DNA from 2 places in the Variovorax sp. Soil_C_26 genome. Region 2 is predicted to be linked to the other one. Evidence: predicted binding sites of a transcription regulator. Region 2 holds the regulator's gene; the other holds the start of a gene.
The links. The regulator HrcA, encoded in region 2, represses chaperone genes, less so after heat shock. The targets are predictions, from matches to a motif close to TTAGCACTCNNNNNNNNNGAGTGCTAA.
Positions count from the first base shown of each region.

Region 1: AC3A6G_RS05970 (co-chaperone GroES) is a predicted target of HrcA. The motif match lies at 9,472-9,498, and genes of this name have one in related genera.

Region 1 is NZ_JBDGJC010000002.1:106,845-118,670, forward strand. It holds gene zwf (glucose-6-phosphate dehydrogenase) at 1-575, opposite strand, end outside; gene AC3A6G_RS05930 (extracellular solute-binding protein) at 719-1,648, shown strand; gene AC3A6G_RS05935 (HAD family hydrolase) at 1,661-2,293, shown strand; gene AC3A6G_RS05940 (lipocalin family protein) at 2,280-2,957, opposite strand; gene tal (transaldolase) at 3,228-4,187, shown strand; gene pgi (glucose-6-phosphate isomerase) at 4,190-5,746, shown strand; gene AC3A6G_RS05955 (DUF805 domain-containing protein) at 5,878-6,207, shown strand; gene AC3A6G_RS05960 (carbohydrate kinase family protein) at 6,285-7,259, shown strand; gene groL (chaperonin GroEL) at 7,359-9,011, opposite strand; gene AC3A6G_RS05970 (co-chaperone GroES) at 9,095-9,388, opposite strand; gene AC3A6G_RS05975 (AraC family transcriptional regulator) at 9,664-10,626, shown strand; gene paoA (aldehyde dehydrogenase iron-sulfur subunit PaoA) at 10,865-11,515, shown strand; gene AC3A6G_RS05985 (FAD binding domain-containing protein) at 11,512-11,826, shown strand, end outside.
Region 2 is NZ_JBDGJC010000012.1:31,417-43,242, forward strand. It holds gene mutM (bifunctional DNA-formamidopyrimidine glycosylase/DNA-(apurinic or apyrimidinic site) lyase) at 1-465, shown strand, start outside; gene AC3A6G_RS24195 (dynamin family protein) at 553-2,514, shown strand; gene mutY (A/G-specific adenine glycosylase) at 2,504-3,604, shown strand; gene rapZ (RNase adapter RapZ) at 3,601-4,476, opposite strand; gene recN (DNA repair protein RecN) at 4,473-6,158, opposite strand; gene AC3A6G_RS24215 (NAD kinase) at 6,159-7,070, opposite strand; gene hrcA (heat-inducible transcriptional repressor HrcA) at 7,099-8,106, shown strand; tRNA gene AC3A6G_RS24225 (tRNA-Ile) at 8,153-8,229, shown strand; tRNA gene AC3A6G_RS24230 (tRNA-Arg) at 8,292-8,368, shown strand; gene AC3A6G_RS24235 (hypothetical protein) at 8,432-8,707, opposite strand; gene AC3A6G_RS24240 (hypothetical protein) at 8,929-9,396, shown strand; gene greB (transcription elongation factor GreB) at 9,463-10,044, shown strand; gene AC3A6G_RS24250 (RelA/SpoT family protein) at 10,064-11,826, opposite strand, start outside.

The sequences.
Region 1 (11,826 bases), on a different contig from region 2:
AACAGTGCGTTGCCGAAGCGCATCGCGAACAGGTTCTGCACCGAGGGCTTGCCCAGGTAGTGGTCGATGCGGAAGACCTGCTTCTCGTCGAGCACCTTGCACACCGCCGCATTTATCGCGCGGTTCGATGCCAGGTCGTGGCCGAGCGGCTTCTCGAGCACCACGCGCGTCGACGGGCCGTTGAGGCCGGCCGCGGCGATCTGCTCGACCACCTGGGTGAAGAGCGCCGGCGCGGTGGCCACGTACATCACGACCGTGTCGGCGTTGCGCTGCTTCAGCAGGTCGGAAAGGCGCGCATAGTCGTCGGGCTTCGAAAGGTCCATGCGCAGGAAGTGCAGCAGCGAGGCGAACTTCTCGAACTCCTCGGCCGACGGGCGCTTGGCGCCCTCCACCGCGTTGAAGCGCGACTGGATCAGTTCGCGGTACTGGTCGTCCGAGAGATCGTCGCGCGCCACGCCGACAATGCGTCCGTCCTTCGGCAGGCTGCCGTGCCTGAAGGCCTGGAACAGCGCGGGCATCAGCTTGCGCCATGCAAGGTCGCCAGTACCGCCGAACAGAACGAGATCGAAGCTCATGGGTCGAATTTCCTTGTGTCTGGATGCAGAGGGGTTCTGTCGTCCACCGAATGGTACTTGTACCGATTCATGAGGCCGGCACGGCGGCTACGCTTCACCATGGCCACGAGGCCTATTTTTGTTTCAGGGCGGCAAGGTTCCGGATGAAGAAGCTTCTTTTCGCAACCGCCTGCATGGCGATGTCGACGGCCTCGGCGCAGGGCTCGGTCGATGTGATCTGCTCGGTGCAGGCCGCCTGGTGCAGCGCGATGGCCACCGCGTATGCGCGCAGCACCGGCACGCACGTCAGGATGTCGCTCAAGGGCCCTGACGACGCGCTGGCCCAGCTGATCGCCGACGGGGACCGCCCCGGCGCCGACCTCTGGTTCGGCGGCGCGGCCAAGGCGCATCTTCAAGCGGCCGCGCAAGGCCTCACGCTTGAATACCGGTCGCCGACGCTCGCGCAGCTACGTCCGTGGGCGCGGCAGCTGGCACAGCAGTCGGGGCACAGGAGCGTGGGCCTCCATGCGGCGCCGCTCGGCATTGGCTACAACCCCGACCTGCTGGCCAGCAAGCAGCTCCCGGTGCCCATGACCTGGGCCGACCTGCTCAGGCCCGCGTACAAGGGCGTGGTCCAGGTGGTCGACCCGGTCCCGGGCGGCCCGGGCGAGGCGATGACCGCCGCGCTGGTCCGGCGCATGGGCGAGGACAAGGCGTTCAATTATCTCAAGGCGCTGCACGGCAGCGTGGCCCGCTACACCCGCTCGGCCGCCGGACCGATGAAGGCCGTCGCGCGCGGCGAGGCCGCCGTGGCCATCGGCTTCGTGCACGACGGCATCGCCGAGAAGATGCAGGGCTTTCCGATCGAAACCGTGGTCCCGGCCGACGGCACCGGTGCCGAGATCGGCGCCATGAGCCTCGTGAAGGGCGCGCGCAACCTCGATGCCGCCACGAAACTCTATGAATGGGCGCTGACGCCTGCCGCGCAGGCGCTGGCCGCAGCCAATGGCCAGTTTCAGGTGCCGAGCAACAGGAACACCCGGCTCGATCCGCGCATCCCCGATGCCGGGAAGATCGTTGCAACAGGCCCATGAAACAATGGCGCCATGAACGTGGTTTTCGATCTTGGCGCCGTGCTCCTGGCTTGGGAGCCCACCCGGCTGGTGCAGACGCATCTTTCCGAGAATGCGCCCAACGAGGCTGCTGCGGCGGCGCTGGGCCGCGCGCTGTTTCAACATGACGACTGGCTGAGCTTCGACTGCGGAACCCGCTCGCTCGACGAAGCCATCGCGCGCATGGCGCCGCGGCTGTCGCTGCCGGGCGAGAAGCTCGACGCGATGCTCGGCACGCTGGGCGAGCGCCTCGAACCGATCGCAGTCACGGTCGAACTGCTCGAGGGGCTCTTCGCCCGCCGCGCGGCGGGGGAGGGGCTCCGGCTCTACTATCTTTCGAACATGCCGGCGCCGTATGCGCGCGCCATCGAGCGCCGACATGCCTTCATGCGGCGTTTCGACGGCGGTGTCTTCTCAGGTGACGTGAAGTTTCTCAAGCCTCACCGCGAGATCTACGAACTGCTCGCGGTGCGCCATGCGCTCGAGCCGGCGCAGACTGTCTTCATCGACGATTCGGCCGCCAACGTCGAAGCGGCGCGCGCCTTCGGCTGGCATGCGATCCATTGCACGCATCCGGCCGCGCTCGGCGCGCAGCTCGCCCGTTACCTGCCGCCTATCGGCCGGTGAGAACGACCTTCGAGGTGTCGAAACCCAGGCTGGCCGCGTAGTCGAGCTCGGCCTGGAGCGCGGCGTCCTCGAGGCGCGGCGCGCGCGAGAGCACCCACAGGTATTCGCGGTCGGGCGTGCCGACCAGCGCCACCTGGTAGTCGCGGTCGAGCTTGAGAATCCAGTAGTCGCCCCAGACCATCGGCAGCCAGCCGAGCCAGGCCGGTGCGAATCGCACCTCGAGCCGGCCGGCGCCGGGCTGGCCCGCCACCGGCACCACGCGCGCGGTTCCCACGGCCTCGTCGAAGTTGCCGTCCGGCCGTACGCAGCGGTTGCGCACCTGCACTGTGCCGTCGGGCTGCGGCGTGTACTCCGCGGTGACGGGACCGCTGCACTCCTTCTGGAAACGGTTCGGCAGGCGTGCCTGTTCGTGCCAGATGCCGGCGTAGCGCTGAAGGTCGACCGGCGCCACCACCTGCAGCGGTGCACGCATGAGCGGCGCGCCATCCGGCGGGCCCGGCAGCTGCGCGCGCGCGGTCCGGCCCGCGCCGAGCGCGAACCATGTGACGACGCCACCCACGACGAAGGCGGTTGCCAGGGTACCGATGGCGCGGCTGGTGCGGCGGTCGTCGAAAGGAGCGCGGCTTTCGGCGGCGGATGCCGCGGAGCGATGACGGAAAGGCATGGGCGAGGCACTCCTGTGTGTTGCGGGTGCAAAAGAAAAGCATGAAGCCGGCGAATGCAAAGGGTAGCCCGGGCCCAGGTGCGCCCGCCGTCAGCGACGGACCACAGCCCGTGTAGGGGAGCGCGGCGCAAAACGCCGACAACCCTGTCGGCGGAAGGCCGATGGAGGGGGGCGGGAACCCGTGCTACGGTATGAATGAAGAAACAAACATCGGCCCCTGCACAACTGCGTGCAGGACTTGTCATCACCCGGACCGGATAATCTTTCGCCATGAACCAACTCGATGCCCTCCGCCAATGGACCACCGTGGTCGCCGACACCGGCGACTTCAAGCAACTCGCCATCTCGAAGCCGCAGGACGCGACCACCAATCCGTCGCTGATCCTCAAGGCGGTGCAGAAGCCCGAGTACCGGCCACTGCTCGACGAGACGGTCGGCAAGCACACGGGCAAGCCGATCGACGAGGTCATCGACCGCCTGCTGGTGCGCTTCGGCACCGAGATCCTCTCGATCATCCCGGGCCGCGTGTCGACCGAGATCGATGCACGACTGTCCTTCGACACGGCCGCCACCGTGGCGCGCGGCGAACGCATCGTGGCGCTCTACAAGGCCGAGGGCATCGACACCGAAAAGCGCCTGCTCATCAAGGTGGCCTCCACCTGGGAAGGCATCCAGGCCGCGCGCGCTCTCGAGCAGAAGGGCATCCGCACCAACTTGACGCTGCTGTTCTCGTTCGCCCAGGCCGTGGCCTGCGCAGAGGCGGGCGTGCAGCTGATCTCGCCCTTCGTGGGCCGCATCTACGACTGGTACAAGAAGTCGGCCGGCAGCCAATGGGACGAGACCGCCAATGCGGGCGCAAACGACCCTGGCGTGAAGTCGGTGCGAGAAATCTTCACGTACTACAAGCAGCATGGCATCAAGACCGAAGTGATGGGCGCGAGCTTCCGCAACGTGGGCCAGATCCGAGCACTGGCCGGCTGCGACCTGCTGACCATCAGCCCCGAACTGCTGGCCGAACTGGCCGCGAGCGACGCGCCGCTTTCGCATGCGCTTGATGCGGGCAAGGCCGCCGCCGAGGCGAAGGTGAAGAAGCTCAGCTACGACGAGGCCGCATTCCGCTTCGCGCTCAATGAGGACGCGATGGCCACCGAGAAGCTCGCAGAAGGCATCCGCGCCTTCGCGGCCGATGCCGTGAAGCTCGAGAAGCTAATGCAGGAAAGCGGCAAGTAAAGATGGCCATGACCTTCCGCTGCGACCGTGCGCCCGCGTGGGCGCAACTCCAGTCCTGCTTCGACACCGCGGGCAAGCAGTTCGATGTGCGCCATGCCTTCGTCGACGACGCCGGGCGCTTCGAGCATTTCAGCCAGCAGGCGCCGCATGTCTTTGCCGACCTGTCGAAGAACCTGATCGACGTGCCCACCGAGGCGCTGCTGCTGCGGCTGGCCGGAGAATGCGGCCTCGAGGCGCACCGCGACGCAATGTTCGCGGGCGAGCACATCAACAGCACCGAAGACCGCGCGGTGCTGCACACGCTACTGCGCGCACCGGTTGGTGCGAACGCGGGAAAGACGGCCGCCGAGCTGCGCGAGGTGCATGCCACGCTCGACGCCATGCTGGCCTATGCCGAGAAGGTGCGCGCGGACCACACCATCACCGACGTGGTCAACATCGGCATTGGCGGCTCCGACCTCGGTCCGCAGATGGCGGTGCTGGCGCTCGCGGAATTCGTGGCGCCCGGCAAGCGGTTCCACTTCGTCTCGAACGTCGACGGCCACGAGCTCGCGGGCGTGCTGCGCGACCTCGCGCCCGAGCACACGCTGTTCCTGATCGCCTCGAAGACCTTCACCACGACCGAGACGATGACGAACGCGCTCTCGGCCAAGCGCTGGTATGCGCAATCGGGCGGCAACGACATTGCCGGCCATTTCGCCGCGCTCACCACCAACGTCGAGGCCGCCAGGCAGTTCGGCATCGAGACCACCTTCGGCTTCTGGGACTGGGTGGGCGGACGCTATTCGCTGTGGTCGGCCATCGGCCTGCCGATCGCGCTCGCCATCGGCGCCGAAGGCTTTCGCCGGCTGCTCGCGGGCGCGCACGCGATGGACGCGCACTTCCGCACCGCGCCGCTCGCGCAGAACCTGCCGGTGCGCCTGGGCCTGCTCGACGTCTGGTACCGCAACTTCCATCGCTTCACGAGCCGCGGCATTGCGCCGTACCACAGCGCGCTGAAGCGCCTGCCGGCCTACCTGCAGCAGCTCGAGATGGAAAGCAACGGCAAGCAGGTCGATGCGACCGGCGCGGCGCTGCCGCCGGGCCTGGGTACCTCGCCCGTGCTCTGGGGCGAGCCGGGCACAAACGGCCAGCATGCCTACTTCCAGATGCTGCACCAGGGCACCGATGTGATCCCGCTCGAATTCGTCGCGGTGCGCGACGCGGCGCACGACCTCGACGGTCACCATCCGAAGCTGCTGGCCAATGCGCTCGCGCAGGCGCAAGCGCTGATGGTCGGCCAGCTCGACGCGGGCGGCCACAAGAACTTTTCGGGCAACCGGCCGAGCACCTTCTTCGTGCTCGAGAAGCTCACGCCCGAATCGCTCGGCGCCTTCCTCGCGATGTACGAGCACCGCGTGTTCACGAGCGGCGCGCTCTGGGGCATCAACAGCTTCGACCAGTGGGGCGTGGAGCTCGGCAAGGTGCTCGCCAAGGACATCGAGCCGCGCCTCGCCTCGGGCGACGTCACGGGCCTCGATGCCTCGACCGCGGGCCTGCTCGAACGGCTGCGGACGTAGACCGTCCGGCCGTCTGCGGCCTTTTGTTTGCGATCTCGCAACCCGCCAAAAGCTGTATTCGCTATTGAATGACGCACCGATATGATCGGCCCCGGGAACTTTCCCGGGGGTCAATCAAGAGGAGTCGTTCAATGGATTTCCAAACAGCCGTCAAGACCTGTTTCGCCAAGTACACCGATTTCAGCGGGCGTGCGTCGCGCTCGGAGTTCTGGTGGTTCATATTGGCCGAGGTGGCCGTGCTCATTGTCGCGAGCCTGATCCACCAGTACGTCTACTTCATTGCGGCATTGGGGTTCCTGCTGCCGGTGCTCGCCGTGGGTGCACGCCGCCTGCATGACATCGGCAAGAGCGGATGGCTCCAGCTGCTGATGATCATTCCGCTCGTCAACCTCGTGCTGATTTATTTCTTCGTGCAGCCGACGCAACCCGAGACCAACGCACACGGCGCGCCGGCGGTCTGAGCACCCACGCACGCATCAAAGGGCCGCGCGAGCGGCCTTTTTGTTTTCTGCCTCAACCCGCACGAGAATCCACGCACATGCGCATTGCACTCACGGGCGAAGCCTTGATCGATTTCACCGCTGGCGAGCCGGGCGCCCTGACCTTCGTAGGCCACGAAGGCGGCTCGCCGCTCAACACGGCCGTGGCCTGTGCGCGCCTGGGCGAGCCGACCGGCTTTCTCACGCAGTTGTCGACGGACCTGTTCGGCGAGCGGCTGGTGGGCTTTCTCGAACGCAACGGCGTGGACACGCGTTTCATCCTGCGCAGCGATGCGCCATCGACACTGGCCTTCGTCGAGCGCATGCCTGAGACCAACCGCTACGCCTTCTACACCCGCGGCAGTGCCGATGCGACCTGGGCGCCCGAGCCGCTGCCACGGCTGCCTGCGGAATGCCGCTTCCTCCACTTCGGTTCGATCGCGCTGCTGCAGGAGCCCGCGGCGACGCGCATCGTGGAACTCGTCACGGCCCACGCCGGGCGTTGCGTGATCGTCTTCGATCCCAACGTGCGGCCGAGCCTGGTTCCCGACATGGCGTTCTACCGCGCGCGCGTCCAAGGCTGGGTCGAGCTGGCCGACATCGTGAAGCTCAGCGACGAGGACGCCGGGCTGCTGGCGCCTGGCCAGTCCATCGATGCACTCGCGGCCCAATGCCTGCAGGCCGGCGCTCGTGCGGTGGTCGTCACGCAGGGCGGGGCCGGTGCCACGCTCTGGCGTACCGGCCATGCGCCGCTTTCCGTGCCGGCACCGCGGGTCGAGGTGGTCGACACCATCGGCGCGGGCGACACCTTCACGGCCGGGCTCTCGGTCGCGCTGCTTGCCGCGGGCGTGGCGCATCCGGCGCAACTCGGCGCGCTGACCGACGGTGCATGGCAAACGGCCATGTGCTTTGCCGCCACGGCTGCGGCGCTCAACTGCGCCCGCGAGGGTGCCGATCCGCCCACCCTCGCGGCCGTCGAGGCGGCGCTCGCGCGGCAGGTAGTCACGGCCGGCACCCTTTTCGAGCGCCCATAAAAAAACCCGCCTTTCGACGGGTTTCCTGTTCGCGACACCCCGCAGAACCGGCGCTGCCGGTCCGCGGGGTGCTGGCCCCGGGCAGGGGCGCGGGCGAATTTACATGCCCATGCCGCCCATGCCACCCATGCCGCCCATGTCGGGCATGCCGCCGCCGCCAGCGCCCTCGTCCTTGGGTGCGTCGGCGATCATGGCTTCCGTCGTCAGCAGCAGCGAGGACACCGAAGCGGCGTTCTGCAGTGCGGTGCGGGTGACCTTCGTCGGGTCCAGGATGCCCAGCTCGAGCATGTCGCCGTACGTGTCGTTCGCAGCGTTGAAGCCGTAGTTGCCCTTGCCGGCCAACACAGCGTTGACCACCACCGAGGCTTCGCCGCCGGCGTTGTTCACGATTTCGCGCAGCGGCGCTTCGATGGCCTTGAGCACCAGCTTGATGCCGGCTTCCTGGTCGGCGTTGTCGCCCTTGACCTTGTCGCCCACGGCTTGCTTGGCACGCAGCAGAGCCACGCCGCCGCCAGCCACGACGCCTTCTTCCACTGCAGCGCGGGTGGCGTGCAGGGCGTCTTCGACGCGGGCCTTCTTTTCCTTCATTTCGACTTCGGTGGCAGCGCCAACCTTGATCACTGCCACGCCGCCGGCCAGCTTGGCCACGCGCTCTTGCAGCTTCTCGCGGTCGTAGTCGCTCGTGGCTTCTTCGATCTGCACGCGGACTTGCTTCACGCGGGCTTCGATGTCGGCCGCAGCGCCCGAACCGTCGATGATGATGGTGTTTTCCTTGCCCACTTCGATGCGCTTGGCTTGACCCAGGTCGGCCAGCGTCACCTTCTCGAGCGTCAGGCCCACTTCTTCAGCGATGACCTTGCCGCCCGTCAGGATGGCGATGTCTTCCAGCATGGCCTTGCGGCGGTCGCCGAAGCCAGGTGCCTTGACGGCCACGACCTTCAGGATGCCGCGGATCGTGTTCACGACCAAGGTAGCCAGGGCTTCGCCTTCGACTTCTTCGGCAATGATCAGGAGCGGACGGCCAGCCTTTGCGACTTGTTCCAGCGTGGGGAGCAGGTCGCGGATGTTGCTGATCTTCTTGTCGAACAGCAGCACGAAGGGGTTGTCCAACAGCGCCGATTGCTTCTCGGGGTTGTTGATGAAGTAGGGCGACAGGTAACCGCGGTCGAACTGCATGCCTTCGACGACGTCGAGTTCGCTGTCGAGCGACTTGCCGTCTTCGACGGTGATCACGCCTTCCTTGCCGACCTTGTCCATCGCGTCAGCGATGAGCTTGCCGATGGTTTCGTCGCTGTTGGCCGAGATCGAGCCGACTTGAGCGATTTCCTTCGACGTGGTGGTGGGCTTCGAAGCCTTCTTCAGCTCGGCGACCAGGGCCGTGACAGCCTTGTCGATGCCGCGCTTCAGGTCCATCGGGTTCATGCCGGCAGCCACCAGCTTGAAACCTTCGCGAACGATGGCCTGGGCCAGCACGGTCGCGGTGGTGGTGCCGTCACCGGCGTTGTCGCTGGTCTTGGAGGCCACTTCCTTCACGAGCTGGGCGCCCATGTTCTGGAGCTTGTCCTTGAGCTCGATTTCCTTCGCGACCGACACACCGTCCTTGGTCACGGTGGGGGCGCCGAACGAACGCTCGAGCACCACGTTGCGGCCCTTGGGGCCCAGGGTCACCTTGACGGCGTTGGCGAGGATGTTCACGCCTTCGACCATGCGTGCGCGGGCTTCACCGCCGAAGACTACGTCTTTTGCTGCCATGTTTTATTACTCCAGTAATTAGATCTAATCAGTTGGGGACAGAGCAATCCGCGCTTCGCGTCGGCTTGGTCTGTCCCGCAAAATCACTTTGCTTCGACGACCGCGAAAAGGTCGTCTTCCTTCATCACGAGCAGCTCGTCGCCGTCGACCTTCACGGTCTGGCCGCTGTACTTGCCGAACAGCACGCGGTCGCCGACCTTGACGGTCAGGGCCGAGATTTCGCCCTTGTCATTGCGCTTGCCCGGGCCCACGGCCAGAACTTCACCCTGATCGGGCTTCTCGGCGGCGGCGTCGGGGATGACGATGCCAGAGGCGGTCTTGGTTTCGCTGTCAACACGCTTGACGATCACGCGATCGGCCAAAGGACGAAGTTTCATTGCATCTCCTGAATAAGAAACGGGGTTGTGGTCGGCGCCCGCGGGAAAGCAGGCAGCCATCGACTGGAAGCGAGGCCTGGTTGTTAGCACTCAACAGCAGCGAGTGCTAATCATAAGGGCAATCGGCGGAGTTTCAAGGCCGGGCGGCCCGGCAGGGCACACGCGCTGGTTGCGCAATCCGCTGGATTTCTTGCCCGATCCCCTCGCGGCACCCGCGGTTTTGTGAAAGGCCGGTGCCTCGCAGGTAGAGTCCGCCGCGGAGATTCACGCCGTCCATGGCAACCCGACATCAACACGACACGCCCGCTGCCGAGCACCTGCGGGCCCCCCAGGCCGCGATGGCGCGGATCATTGCCGCCCACACGCCGCGCGCGGGCGATTTCGAGACGCCGATCGCGGGCCTCGGCTTGTTCCGGCGGGACGCCCCGGCAGCGCCCGTCGTCTGCATGATCGAACCCGGCATCGTGCTCGTCGCCCAGGGGACGAAGCAGCTGTGGGTCGGCGGCGCGGCCTATGCGTACGACGCCTCGCGCTTCCTCGTCACCTCGCTCGACGTGCCCGCCAACTCCGAAGTGCTGGCGGCGAGCCCCGAGGCGCCCTGCCTCGGCCTGGTGCTGAAGTTCGACGTGCGCATGCTGGCCGAGCTGATCGCGCAGGGCAGCCTGCCGCCGCAGCGCGACCGTCCGGCCGGGGTGGGCGTGGAGATCGGCACCGCCACCCCTGCGCTCTGGGCGCCCATCGAGCGACTGTTGGCGCTGCTCGATGAGCCCGAGGCCATTCCGGTTCTCGCTCCCTTGATCCAGCGCGAGATCCACTACCGGCTGCTGATGAGCGACCAGGCGGGCAGGCTGCGGCAGATCGCCTCGGTGGACGGGCAGGGCCGCCGCATCGCGCGGGCGATCGATTGGCTCAAGCTGAACTACGCCTCCTCGCTGCGCGTGGACGAGCTCGCGGCCCGCGTGCAGATGAGCGCGCCCACCTTTCACCATCACTTTCGCCAGCTCACCGCGATGAGCCCGCTGCAGTACCAGAAATGGCTGCGGCTGAACGAGGCGAAGCGCCTGATGCTGAGCGAACACGCCGATGCGGCGAGCGCCGCATTCCGGGTCGGCTACGAAAGCCCGTCCCAGTTCAGCCGCGAATACAGCCGGCTGTTCGGCGCCCCGCCCAAACGCGACATCGGCTTGCTGCGCGACAACGCCAAGGGCGGCGACCCCGCCGCGCGCCGGCGCATTTAAGTCTTTACGTCACAGCGCGCCGCGAGCCTCACAGGATCGGGCAAGAAATGGAGCGGAATGCGCTATCGATGGCAGCGCGTCTCGCGAAGAATGGTCGGTCCGGACCCAGGCCGGGAAGCCTTCGGCTGACTCGGAAAGTAGGCGATGAACTGCGCGCCGGCACCGCCGAAACCATTCTCCTGTGCAGCCCTCCACGATGCATGCAGACACCGAACTTCGATCAACAACAGGAGTTGACATGAACAGTCCCACGACCCAGATGATCTCGCGGCGCGACGCGCTCATCGTCGGCGCTGCGACCGCCGCCACCGCGGCGGCGGTCTCGTCCGCGGCACCGGCCGCTGCCGCACCGGCGGCACCCTCTGCTGCGGCCGTACCCCGCATGAAGCTCACGCTCAACGTCAACGGAAACGCGCATGCGCTGGACCTCGACACACGCACCACCTTGCTCGATGCACTGCGCGAGCACCTGCACCTCACCGGCACCAAGAAGGGCTGCGACCACGGCCAATGCGGTGCCTGCACGGTGATCGCCGACGGACGGCGGATCAATTCGTGCCTGACGCTCGCGGTCATGCACGACGGCGGGCAGGTCACGACCATCGAAGGGCTCGGCACGCCGCAGAACATGCATCCGCTGCAGGCCGCGTTCGTCAAGCACGACGGCTACCAGTGCGGCTACTGCACGCCGGGCCAGATCTGCTCGGCGGTGGCGGTGATCGACGAGGTCCGGCGCGGCGTGCCGAGCCATGTGAGCGCAGACCTCACGGCACGGCCGATCCTCTCGGCCGAAGAGCTGCGCGAGCGCATGAGCGGCAACATCTGCCGCTGCGGCGCCTACTCCAACATCGTCGACGCCATCACCGAAGTGGCCGGGAGCCCGACATGAAGCCGTTCAGCTACGAGCGCGTGCAAACGCCGGCACAGGCCGCGGCGGCCGTGGCCGCGAACCCGGGCGCCAAGTTCATCGCCGGCGGCACCAACCTGCTCGACCTGATGAAGCTCCAGATCGAGGCGCCTGCGCACTTGGTGGACGTGAACGGCCTCGCGCTCGACAAGATCGAACCCACGCCCGATGGCGGCCTGCGCATTGGTGCGCTGGTGCGCAACACTGACCTCGCCGCCGACGAGCGCGTGCGGCGCGACCATGGCGTGCTGTCGCGCGCGCTGCTGGCCGGCGCCTCCGGGCAGCTGCGCAAC
Region 2 (11,826 bases):
GACGAGGCCGCGCCCTGGGCCGTCAAGCTGCTCGGCGGGCTCGGCATGGAGCCGCTGGGCGATGCCTTCGATCTCGATGCCTTTCACGCCGGGCTGCGCAAGCGGCGCACCGCGGTGAAGCAGGTGCTGCTCGCGGGCGACGTGGTGGTCGGCGTCGGCAACATCTATGCGTCGGAGGCGCTGTTCCAGGCCGGCATCCGGCCGACTTTGCCGGCCGAGCGCATCAGCCGGCCGAGGGCGGCCCGCCTCCATGCCGCGGTGCGCGAGATCCTCGCGAGGGCGGTCGAGAAGGGCGGCAGCACGCTGCGCGATTTTTCGAACGTGGACGGACAGAACGGCTACTTCCAGCTCGAGGCCGCGGTCTACGGAAGGGCGGGCGAGCCATGTCGGGTCTGTGCAACGCCGATCCGGCAACTGCGCCAGGGGCAGCGTTCCACTTACTATTGTCCGAAGTGCCAGAAATAGGGCCTTCGGTGCAGTTCCTGGCGGCCTTGTCGGCGGCACGTGGTGACCTGCGGTGCTATATTTGTAAATAATCTTTTACATTTCCCCTTGAGCCGCTCTTTCAATCAACAACTCGACCAGCACGGTGCCTGGCGGAGCAATTTTGCGCATCGCCTCCAGTGGCTGTCGCGCTGGTTGAACGAGAACGAGCTGCTCGACCAAGCCGTGGCCGAGCGCCTGCGCGGGCTCGAGCTGCAGATCCGCACCAGCAAGGTGATGGTGGCCTTCGTCGCGGAGTTCTCGCGCGGCAAGTCGGAGCTCATCAACGCGATCTTCTTTGCGGGCTACGGCCGCCGCATCATGCCGGCGAGCGCCGGCCGCACGACCATGTGCCCGACCGAGCTCGGCTACGACGCCGCGGTGGCGCCCAAGCTGCGGCTGCTTCCGATCGAAACCCGCCTCGAGCCCCACTCGCTCACGCACTGGCGCGAGAAGCCGGCACGCTGGAACGAGATCGCGATCGACATGGGCGATGCCGACCAGCTGGCGCAGGCCATGGGCAAGGTGGCCGAGGTGCGCTGGGTCGTCAAGGACGAGGCTCGCGCGCTGGGCTTCTGGAGCGACGAGACGCCCGACGACAACCCGGTGCAGGACGCCGAAGGCCGGGTCGAGATTCCGCGCTGGCGCCACGCCATCCTGAACATGCCGCATCCGTTGCTCGAGCAGGGGCTGGTGATCCTCGATACCCCGGGCCTGAATGCGATCGGCGCCGAACCCGAACTCACGGTCAGCCTGATTCCGCAGGCGCATGCGGTGGTCTTCATCCTCGGCGCCGAGACCGGCGTGACGCGGTCCGACCTTGCCATCTGGCGCGAACACCTGGTCACCGAAAACGAAGGCAGCGACACGCGATTCGTGGTGCTCAACAAGATCGACACGCTCTGGGACGCGCTGAGTACGCCCGCGCAGATCGAGATGCAGATCGAGCGGCAGCGCGAAGTCGCGGCCAAATTCCTCGAGGTGCCGCTGGCGCAGGTGCTGCCGGTGTCGGCACAGAAGGGCCTGCAGGCCAAGATCCAGCGCGATGCGCGGCTGCTCGGCGCAAGCCGCCTGCCGGCGCTCGAGACGCTGCTCGGCGAAGGCGTGCTCGGCCGGCGCGAGACCATGCTGCGGCTCGCGGTCGATGGCGGCATGGTGGCATTGCGCACCGAGGCCGAGCGCATCCTGAAGGTGCGCCAGCGCGACCTGTCGGAGCAGGCGCTCGAACTGCAGGGCCTGCGCGGCAAGAACGTCTCGGTGATCCGCCACATGCGTGCGCGCATCGACCAGGAGCAGGCCGATTTCGAGGGCAGCCACACGCGCATCCTCGCGTTGCGTTCGGTGCAGGGCAAGCTGCTGCGCGAGGTGTATGCGGTGCTCGGCCGCACCGCGCTCAAGGCCGACATGGTGCGGCTCTCGGCCGCGCTCAGGGGCTCGGGCGTCAAGCTCAACGTGCGCAAGGTGTATGGCGAAACCTTCGACGCGCTGCGCAACAACCTGCGCGAGGTGCAAGCCACCACGGCCGAGATCCAGTCGATGCTCCACGCCACCTTCCGCCAGCTCAATGCCGAGCAGGGCTTTGCGCTGCAGGCGCCGGCCGAGCCCGACCTCTCCGGCTTCGAGCAGGAGCTGAGCCAGATCGAGCGCAGCCATGTGCACTACCTGGGCGTGGGCAACCTGTTGAAGCTCGCGCAGGCCGACTTCTGCGACAAGCTGGTGCGTGCACTCGCCAGCCGGCTGCGGCTCGTCAACGAGGCGGCGATGGCCGAGGTCGAGCGCTGGAGCAAGGGCGCGAGCGCCCAGATCGACGCGCAGCTGCGGGAGCGCCGCCGCAACTTCCGCAAGCGCATCGAAGCCATCGAGCGCATCCAGAATGCGGCCGGCAGCCTCGACGAGCGGCTGCTCGAACTTGCCGCGCAGGAGCGCGGATTGACCGAGCTGCAGCAGCGGTTGCATGAATTCACCTCGATGGTCACGCAACAGGCAAGGCCTGCCGTGCCGGCGCCTGTCGGCGAACTGCGTGCGGCCTGAACGCGAGCGGGGCGGCGGCGCGGTGCCGCTGCAGCGGCTTCCACCCGATTTCGCCGCGCGCATCGTGGCCTGGCAGCGCAGCCACGGCCGCAGCGAGCTGCCCTGGCAGAACACGCGCGATCCCTACCGCGTCTGGCTGTCGGAGGTGATGCTCCAGCAGACGCAGGTGTCGACGGTGCTCGGCTACTTCGCGCGTTTTCTCGCGCGGTTTCCGAGCGTGCGCGAGCTTGCCGCAGGCACCGAGGACGAGGTCTTCGGGCTTTGGAGCGGCCTGGGCTATTACAGCCGCGCACGCAACATGCACCGCTGCGCGCAGGAGGTGGTGGCGCGCTGCGGCGGCGAGTTTCCGCGTACCGCCGCCGAACTCATGACCCTGCCCGGCATCGGCCGCTCCACCGCCGCGGCCATCGCGGCCTTTTGCTACGGCGAACGCGTCGCGATCCTCGATGGCAACGTCAAGCGTGTGCTGACGCGCGTGCTCGGCTTCGGCGGCGACCTGTCGTCGGCCGCCCAGGAGCGTGCACTCTGGGCGCTAGCCACACAACTGCTGCCACCGGCGGAAGAGACGGAAGCGATCGCGGGCTATACGCAGGGGCTGATGGACCTGGGCGCCACGGTCTGCCTGCCGCGCAAGCCGAGTTGCATGATTTGCCCGGTGAATGGCGACTGCGTTGCGCGCCGCGAAGGCGAGCCGGAGCGCTATCCCGTCAAGACCCGCAAGCTCAAGCGCAGCGCGCAGGCGCTTTGGGTGCTGCTCGCACGCGATGCCGAAGATCGCGTCTGGCTCGAGAAGCGGCCGGCGAAAGGCATCTGGGCCGGCCTCTTCTGCCTGCCGGTGTTCGACAGTCGCGAAGCGCTGCTCGCGGCGCTGCCCGAATCGGCCTGGGGCCAGGCCGAAGACCTGGCGCCCTTCGTGCATGTGCTCACCCACAAGGACCTGCACCTGCATCCGGTGCTGCTGCAGGGCGCGCAGCCCATGGGCGACGCCGCGCGCTGGGTGGACGCCGCCGAATGGACCGGGCTCGGGCTGCCGGCGCCGGTGCGCAAGCTGCTGCTGCAAGCGCAAGCGGGCCAGCCCTCGCTGGTTTAGACCGCGTCGAGTTCGCGATGGCGCTTGAGTGCGCCCCAGCGCGCTCCGAAAGCGCGCGCCAGCTGCTCGACCAGGAACACCGAGCGGTGCTGGCCGCCGGTGCAGCCGATCGCGATCGTCACATAGCTGCGGTGATCGCGCGCCATCGCATCGAGCCAGCGCGAGAGAAACTGCTCGATGTCGTCGTACATGCGCGCCACGTCGTCGTGCTCGCGCAGCCAGTCGATCACCGGCGTGTCGCGGCCCGTGAGCGGGCGCAGCGTGGGCACGTAGTGCGGATTGGGCAGCATGCGCACGTCGAACACGAAGTCGGCGTCCAGCGGCACGCCGCGCTTGAAGGCGAACGATTCAAACACCAGCGTCAGCGCGCTCTCCGGCGCCGAGATCAGGGCCTTGATATAGCTCTGCAACTGGGCCGGCCGGATCAGGCTGGTGTCGATCACGTCGGCCCCGTCGCGCAGGTCGGCCAGCAACTCGCGCTCGAGCTCGATGGCCTGTGTCAGCACGCGCTCCTGCTCCGGCAGGTTGGTGCGGGGCTCCTGGCGCGAAAGCGGGTGGCGCCGGCGGGTTTCCGAATAGCGGCGCAGCAGCGCGTCGGTGGTGGCGTCGAGGAACAGCGAACGCAGCGAAACGCCATCGTTTCGCAGCGCCTCGAGCTGCTGCGGCACGATTGGCAGCGAGACGCCGCTGCGCACGTCCATGGCGATCGCCACGCGCGTGGCCTGTTGCTCGTGCTGCAGTGCGATGAAGGGCGTCAGCAGTTCGGGCGGCAGGTTGTCGACGCAGTAGTAGCCCGCGTCTTCGAGCGCATGCAGCGCGACCGACTTGCCCGACCCCGACATGCCGGTGATGAGCACCAGGTCGAGGTTCATGGCACCGCCGCCGAGGTCTTGTGGCCCAGCATCTCGCGGGCATGCGCGAGCGAGGTTTGCGACATCTTCTCGCCGCCGAGCATGCGCGCGATCTCGCGTGCGCGGCTGTCGTCGTCGAGCCGCGAGACGCCGCTCTCGGCGCGTGGGCCGGGTTCGGTGCCGCCGCCCGCCACCTGGCGCTTGGCCACCACCAGGTGGTGGTCGGCGCAGGCCGCGACCTGCGGCAGGTGGGTGACTGCCAGCACCTGGCGGTCGCGCCCGAGCTGGTTCATGAGTCGACCGACCGTTTCGGCGACCGCGCCGCCGACGCCGGCATCGACCTCGTCGAAGATCAGCGTCTGCGCGCCGCCGAGCTGGCTGGTGGTGACGGCAATGGCCAGCGCGATGCGCGAGAGTTCGCCGCCCGAGGCGACCTTGCCGATCGGACGCGGCGTGCTGCCGGGATGGCCGCTCACAAGAAAGGCGACTTCTTCGAGCCCCGCGCGACCGGGCTGTGCGAGTGGCTGCAGCGCGACCTCGAAGCGGCCGCCCTGCATGCCGAGCCCCTGCATCGCCTGCGTGACGGCGTCGGAAAGCCGCGGTGCCGCCTGCTTGCGGGCCTTGGCAAGCGCCTTGGCTTCCTTCATGTAGGCCTGCTGCGCGGCCTGCTCGGCGCGCTCGAGGCCGTCGAGATCGCTTTGCGCATCGAGCGCCTGCAGCTCGGCCTGCCAGCCCGCCAGCAGCGCCGGAAGGTCGTCGGGCGTGCGCTTGTAGCGGCGCGCGAGCGACATCCACAGGCCCATGCGCTCGTCGAGTTCGGCAAGGCGCTGCGGGTCGACCTCGGCATTGCGCAGGTAGCCGTGCAGCGAATGGGCGGCATCGGACGCCTGCGCCACGCTCGACGCGAGCACCTCGCCGAGCGCCTGGAATTGGGGCTCGATGTGCGCGCAGTTCTGCAGCAGCGTCACCGCGCGCGACAGCGCGGCGAGCGCGCCGCCGTCGTCATCTTCAAGCGCCTGGCTGGCGCCCTGCGCTGCATCGATGAGCGCTTGTGCATTGGAGATGCGCGCGTGGTTGGTCGACAGCTCTTCCCACTCGCCCTCGGCCGGTGCCAGCTTCGCCACTTCGGCGATCTGCCACTGCAGCCGCTCGCGCTCGCGCTGCAGGGAATCCTGTGCCGAGCGCGCATGGTCGAGCGCCGAAAGCGCCTGGCGCCAGGCCTGCCAGGCGGCGTCGAGTGCGTCGGTGCGCGCGCCGGCATAGGCGTCGAGCAGGCCGCGCACCGCGTCGGGCCGCGTCAGGCTCTGCCAGGCATGCTGGCCGTGGATGTCGAGCAGCCGGTCGCCGAGTTCGCGCAGCTGCGTGGCCGTGGCCGGGCTGCCGTTGATCCAGCCGCGGCTGCGGCCCTGCAGGTCGACCGTGCGGCGCAGCAGCAGGGCGTCGCCCGATTCGAATCCGCCCTCGTCGAGCCAGGCGTCGAAAGCCGGATCGGGATCGAACTCGGCGCTCACGTCGAGCCGTTCGGCGCCCTCGCGCACCGCGCCCGCGTCGGCGCGGTTGCCGAGTGCGAGCTGAAGGGCGTCGATCAGTATCGATTTGCCGGCGCCAGTTTCACCCGTCAGCACCGTGAAACCCGACGACAGGTCGAGTTCGAGTGATCGCACGATCACGAAGTCGCGCAGGGCGATGCGTCGCAGCGCCATTCAGGAGCCCCCTTCGTTCCAATGCAGTTTCTTGCGCAGCGTGTCGAAATAGCTCCAGCCCCGCGGGTGCAGGAAGCGCACCCGGTAGTCGGAGCGGCGGACAACCACGCGGTCGCCGATCGCGAGGGATGCGAGCGACTGCATGTCGAAATTGGCGCTCGCGTCGCGGCCCGACACGAGCTCGATCACGATCTCGTCGGCGTCCGGCAGCAGCACCGGCCGGTTCGACAGCGTGTGCGGCGCGATCGGCACCAGCACCCAGCCCGGTACCGCGGGATGCAACAGCGGGCCGCCGGCCGAGAGCGCGTACGCCGTTGACCCCGTGGGCGTGGCGATGATCAGGCCGTCGGCGCGCTGGTTGGCCACGAAATGCCGGCCGACCGACACGCGCAGTTCGACCATGCCCGAGGTGGCGCCGCGGTTGACCACCACGTCGTTCATGGCCAGCGCCTCGAACACCGAGGCGCCGTCGCGCATGACGTGCGCATGCATGAGGCTGCGGTGGTCTTCCTCGTACTCGCCCGCGAGCATCGGAATCAGCGTGGCCTGGTAGTTGTCGAGCGGGATGTCGGTGATGAAGCCGAGCCGGCCGCGGTTGATGCCGATCAGCGGAATGCCGTAGCAGCCGAGCTGCCTGCCGATGCCCAGCATGGTGCCGTCGCCGCCCACCACCAGGCCGAGGTCGCAGCGCTGCCCGATCTCCTCGACGCTCAGCGGCTCGTAGCGGCCGCCGACCCGGGCCTCCGACCCGGCTTCTTCGGCCGCCGATTTCTCGACGAACACGGTGCATCCTTGCGATTCCAGGAAAGCGCCGATATCTTCCATCACGCCATCGCGCGCATCGGCCTGTGCCCTGGCACCGGAAGCCTGGTACTTGCCGATCAATGCGACGTGACGAAAGCGGGAAGTCATCTACAAATTACAACACTAAAATCTTGCAATGCTGGACGACCGCGCCAAGTTGCTGCTCAAGACGCTGGTAGAGCGCTACATCGCCGAAGGCCAACCGGTCGGGTCGCGGACTTTGTCACGTTCGTCGGGGCTCGATCTCTCGCCGGCGACCATCCGCAACGTCATGTCGGACCTCGAGGCGCTGGGGCTCATCGCGAGTCCGCACACCTCCGCCGGCCGGATACCCACCGCCCGCGGCTACCGGCTTTTCGTCGACACCATGCTGACCGCCCAGCGCGAGAAGATGGACGCGCCGAGCCTCGCGCCCGACCAGCCCCAGAAGGTGATCGCCAACGCCGCGAGCCTGCTGTCGAACCTCTCGCAATTCGTCGGCGTGGTCATGGCGCCGCGGCGCGCGTCGGTGTTCAAGCAGATCGAGTTTCTGCGGCTGTCGGAACGGCAACTGCTCGTGATCATCGTCTCGCCCGACGGCGAGGTGCAGAACCGCGTGATCGTGCCCGAGGCCGACTATTCGCAGTCCCAGCTGGTCGAAGCCTCGAACTACATCAATGCCCACTATGCGGGCCTGACCATCGAGCAGGTGCGCGACCGGCTCCAATCCGAGGTTGAGAAACTGCGCGGCGAGATCGCGGCGCTGATGCAGGCGGCGGTCAAGGTCAGCTCCGAGGTGTTAACCGAAGCCCAGGAAGACGACGTGGTGATCTCAGGCGAGCGCAACCTGCTCTCGGTGTCCGATTTCTCGAGCGACATGGGACAGCTGCGGCGCGCTTTCGAGCTGTTCGAGCAGAAGGCGCAGCTGATGCGCCTGCTCGACGTGTCGAGCAAGGCCGAGGGCGTGCGCATCTTCATAGGCGGCGAAAGCCATATCGTGCCGATCGAGGAGCTCTCGATCGTCAGTGCCAACTACGAGGTCGACGGGCAGGTCGTGGGGACGCTCGGCGTCATCGGCCCGACGCGCATGCCGTACGAACGCATGATCCAGATCGTGGACATCACCTCGCGGCTCGTCAGCAATGCGCTGAGCCACCGCAAGTAGAAGAAGAGCGCCGCCGCGGTGGCCGCGAATAGAATCGTGGCCGCGTGGGCCGTTAGCTCAGTTGGTTAGAGCAGCGGACTCATAATCCGTTGGTCGATGGTTCAAGCCCATCACGGCCTACCACTCGCAACATTTTTGAGCTCCTCCAGGGGAGGCCAAAAATGCGTGCTATACTAGCAAGCTGTGCGGCTGTAGCTCAGTTGGATAGAGTACTTGGCTACGAACCAAGGGGTCGTGGGTTCAATTCCTGCCAGCCGCACCACTCTCTGTAAAAGCCAGGACGTGAAAACGTCCTGGCTTTTTTTTGCCTGCCGCATGGCTGCGTTCAGAAAAGGAACGACAGCTGCGGGTCGGGCCTGAGGCCTGGCGGCAGCGCGACATCGTCGGCCTTCCTGCCGATCCCCGTCGCAAACCAGCGGAAGGTGTTGGTCCGTTGGCCGTCTCGCCCGGTGGTCCGCACGAACAGGTAGCCCGAGGTGGCGTTGCCCGACTCATCGACGGGGATCCCGGCGGCCCTGAGCGCTGCAACTTCGGCCCGGGTGCTCGTGTCGTACGGCAACTGGAGCGTGATGGTCGCGTTGTGAATGATCTGATTGAGCATTGCGTCCCGCAAGGTTCGTTAGGGCTCAGAGCTTCCGTCCCGTCCAACTCAGCCGTAGTTCGGCGGGCGAAGCAAGATTGTGAACTTTTTCACGTATTCCTGAAAATGTTAATGCTTCTGCGTCGCCGTAACCATTGGTTCTCATGGCATAGGCTGTTCGGCACCCGCTGCGCTGCCCGGCGCTAAAGTCGAACATTTCATTGATTCAGGGCAAGGCGAACATGGGCCTCCAGAGAAACCGGCGTGCGCGCCAGATCCTCCTGTGCTTCCTGTGCTTCCTGTGCGGTGTGGCCGCCGCTCCGGCCTTGGCAGCAAAGATCAGCTGCGTCCCGGGTGCCGCGAGCAGCGGCGCAGGAGCGCCTTTCAATGCGGTCCGGAGAATCTCGATCGACGAGCATTCGCGCACCGTCAACATGGACGTGGTGCGTGCGCGCACGAAGGACACGGAGACCATGGGCAAGATGCGCGGCGACCTGCTGAGCATGGACGAGACCCAGTCTGGCGAGCCGGTCTACGTCTTCAATGCGATTCCGGCGGCGGGCGCCGAGGCCATGAGCCTGTTCCGGCTCTTCAAGACCAGCGAATGGCGGCTGATCGGCGCGGTCGTGAGCTTCGCCCACAAGGTGCCGGCGCTTCGCAGCGTCGAGCCGGGCGTGGTCTTCGACTGCAAGCGTTCGGGCATGGGTTGAGACAATCCGGGATGGGCTGGCAGCGTTGTTGCGCCCGCATTTTTTGTTGAATTCAGAGGTTGTGCCTTGAGCAAAGCATTCACGAAGGAAACCGACGCCCAAGACGACGAGGACGGTGGCGACGGTGCCATGCCCGCGTTGCCGAGCGGCAGCAAGAACTACATCACGCCAGCCGGCTATGCCCGCTTGCGCGAGGAACTGCTGCAGCTCATGGACGAGGAGCGGCCGAAGGTGGTCGAGGCCGTGCATTGGGCCGCGAAGAACGGCGACCGCTCCGAGAACGGTGACTACCTCTACGGCAAGAAGCGCCTGCGCGAGATCGATCGCCGGATCCGTTTCCTTTCCAAGCGCCTCGAGATCGCCGAAGTGACCGACCCATCGGTGCACCACGGCAGCGACCAGGTCTTCTTCGGCGCCACGGTGCGCTATGTGGACGAGACCGGCGACGAGCGCAGCGTCACGATCCTCGGCATCGACGAAGCGGACAGCGCCCAGTCGCAAGTCAGCTGGATCTCGCCGATCGCACGGGCCTTGCTCAAGTCTCGCGAAGGCGATGTGGTGAAGCTCGTCACGCCCGGCGGTGCGCACGAGGTCGAAGTGCTGTCGGTGAGTTATCCCACGCCGGGTGCCGGCCCCGCAACGCGATAGCGTCGGAGGCGTCTTCTTCTCAGGACGCGGGAACGGTTCGCGAGGCGGTCAGCACCGAAGCCGTGCGACGCGCGGCGCGCAGCACGGCGTCGAGGTGCGTGCGGTCGCGCACCGCGATCACGAAGCGCAGGTCGGTCGAGTCCTGCGGTGTTTCGTCGGCCATTTCGACGTGGGTGATGTCGGCCTCGGCATCGGCGAGCGTGGCGGCCACCCGCGCGAGCACGCCCTTGTCGTTGCGCACCGTGATGACCACGCCGGTCTCGAAGGCGCGGGTGGGCTCGTCGGACCACTCGACCGCGAAGAAACGCTCGCTGTCCTTGTGCCGCAGTCGCTGGCCGACGCCGCAGGCGTCGGTGTGGACGACCAGGCCTTCGCCGTGGCCCAGGTAGCCGACGATGTCGTCGCCCGGAATTGGCCGGCAGCACAGCGCGAAGCGCACCGACGAGTTCTCGCTGCCGTCGAGCGTGACGGCGCCCTGTGAAATGGTTTCGTGCGAGATGAAGCGCTCGCGGCTCAGCAGCAGGGCGTCGGGGCGCTCGCCCAGCTCGGACAGCATGGCCACGAGCCGCTTGGCGACAATGCTGGCGATGCGCTTGCCCAGGCCGATGTCGGTCAGCAACTCGGCGCGCGTGCGGTTGCCCGTGAAGCGCAGCAGCTTTTCCCACAGCGCCTGGTGCTCCGCATCGTCGGCCGGCAGCTTGCTGAGGCCTTCGGCCCGTAGCGCCTGCGCGAGCAGCTTCTCGCCCAGGCCTTCGGATTCGGCATGCGCGAGCGTTTTCAGGTAATGGCGGATCTTGGAGCGCGCGCGCCCCGTGCGCACGAAGCCGAGCCATGCGGGGTTGGGCGTCGACACCGGCGCGGTGATCACCTCGACCACATCGCCGTTCTTGAGCTCGGTGCGAAGCGGCACCTGGTCGCCGTTGATGCGCGCCGCGGAGGTGTGGTCGCCGATGTTGCTGTGGATGGCGTAGGCGAAGTCGACCACCGTGGCGCCGCGCGGCAGCGCGAGGATCTGGCTCTTGGGCGTGAAGACGTAGACGGCGTCGGGGAACAGGTCGACCTTGACGTGGTCCCAGAACTCGGCGGCATCGCGGGTTTCGTCCTGGATGTCGAGCAGCGACTGCAGCCACTTGGTGCCGAGGCGGTCGTTGCTGGCCGCGTTGGGCTCGGCGGCCTTGTAGAGCCAGTGCGCGGCCACGCCCGACTCGGCCACCACGTGCATGGCTTCGGTGCGCAGCTGGAACTCGACGTTCACGCCCGCCGGACCGACGAGCGTGGTGTGCAGCGACTGGTAGCCGTTGAGCTTGGCGATCGCGATGTGGTCCTTGAACTTGCCCGGCAACGGCTTGTACATCTGATGCAGGACGCCCAGGCCGGTGTAGCAGGCGATCACGTTGGGCACGATCAGGCGGAAGCCGTAAATGTCGGTCACCTGGGCGAAGCTCAGGTGCTTTTCTTCCATCTTGCGGTAGATGGAATAGAGCGTTTTCTCGCGTCCGGCGATGCGCACCGTCATGTTGGCGTTGCCGAAGGCGGTCTCGACCTCGCGCTGCACCTTCTGGATCAGGTCGCGCCGGCGCCCGCGTGCCTTGGCCACAGCCTTGGACAGCGTGGCGTAGCGCCAGGGCTTGAGGTGGCGGAAAGACAGTTCCTGCAGCTCGCGGTAGGTCTGGTTCAGGCCCAGCCGGTGCGCGATGGGCGCATAGATCTCGAGCGTCTCGCGCGAGATGCGGGCCCACTTCTCGCGCGGTGCGTCGGCCAGCGTGCGCATGTTGTGCGTGC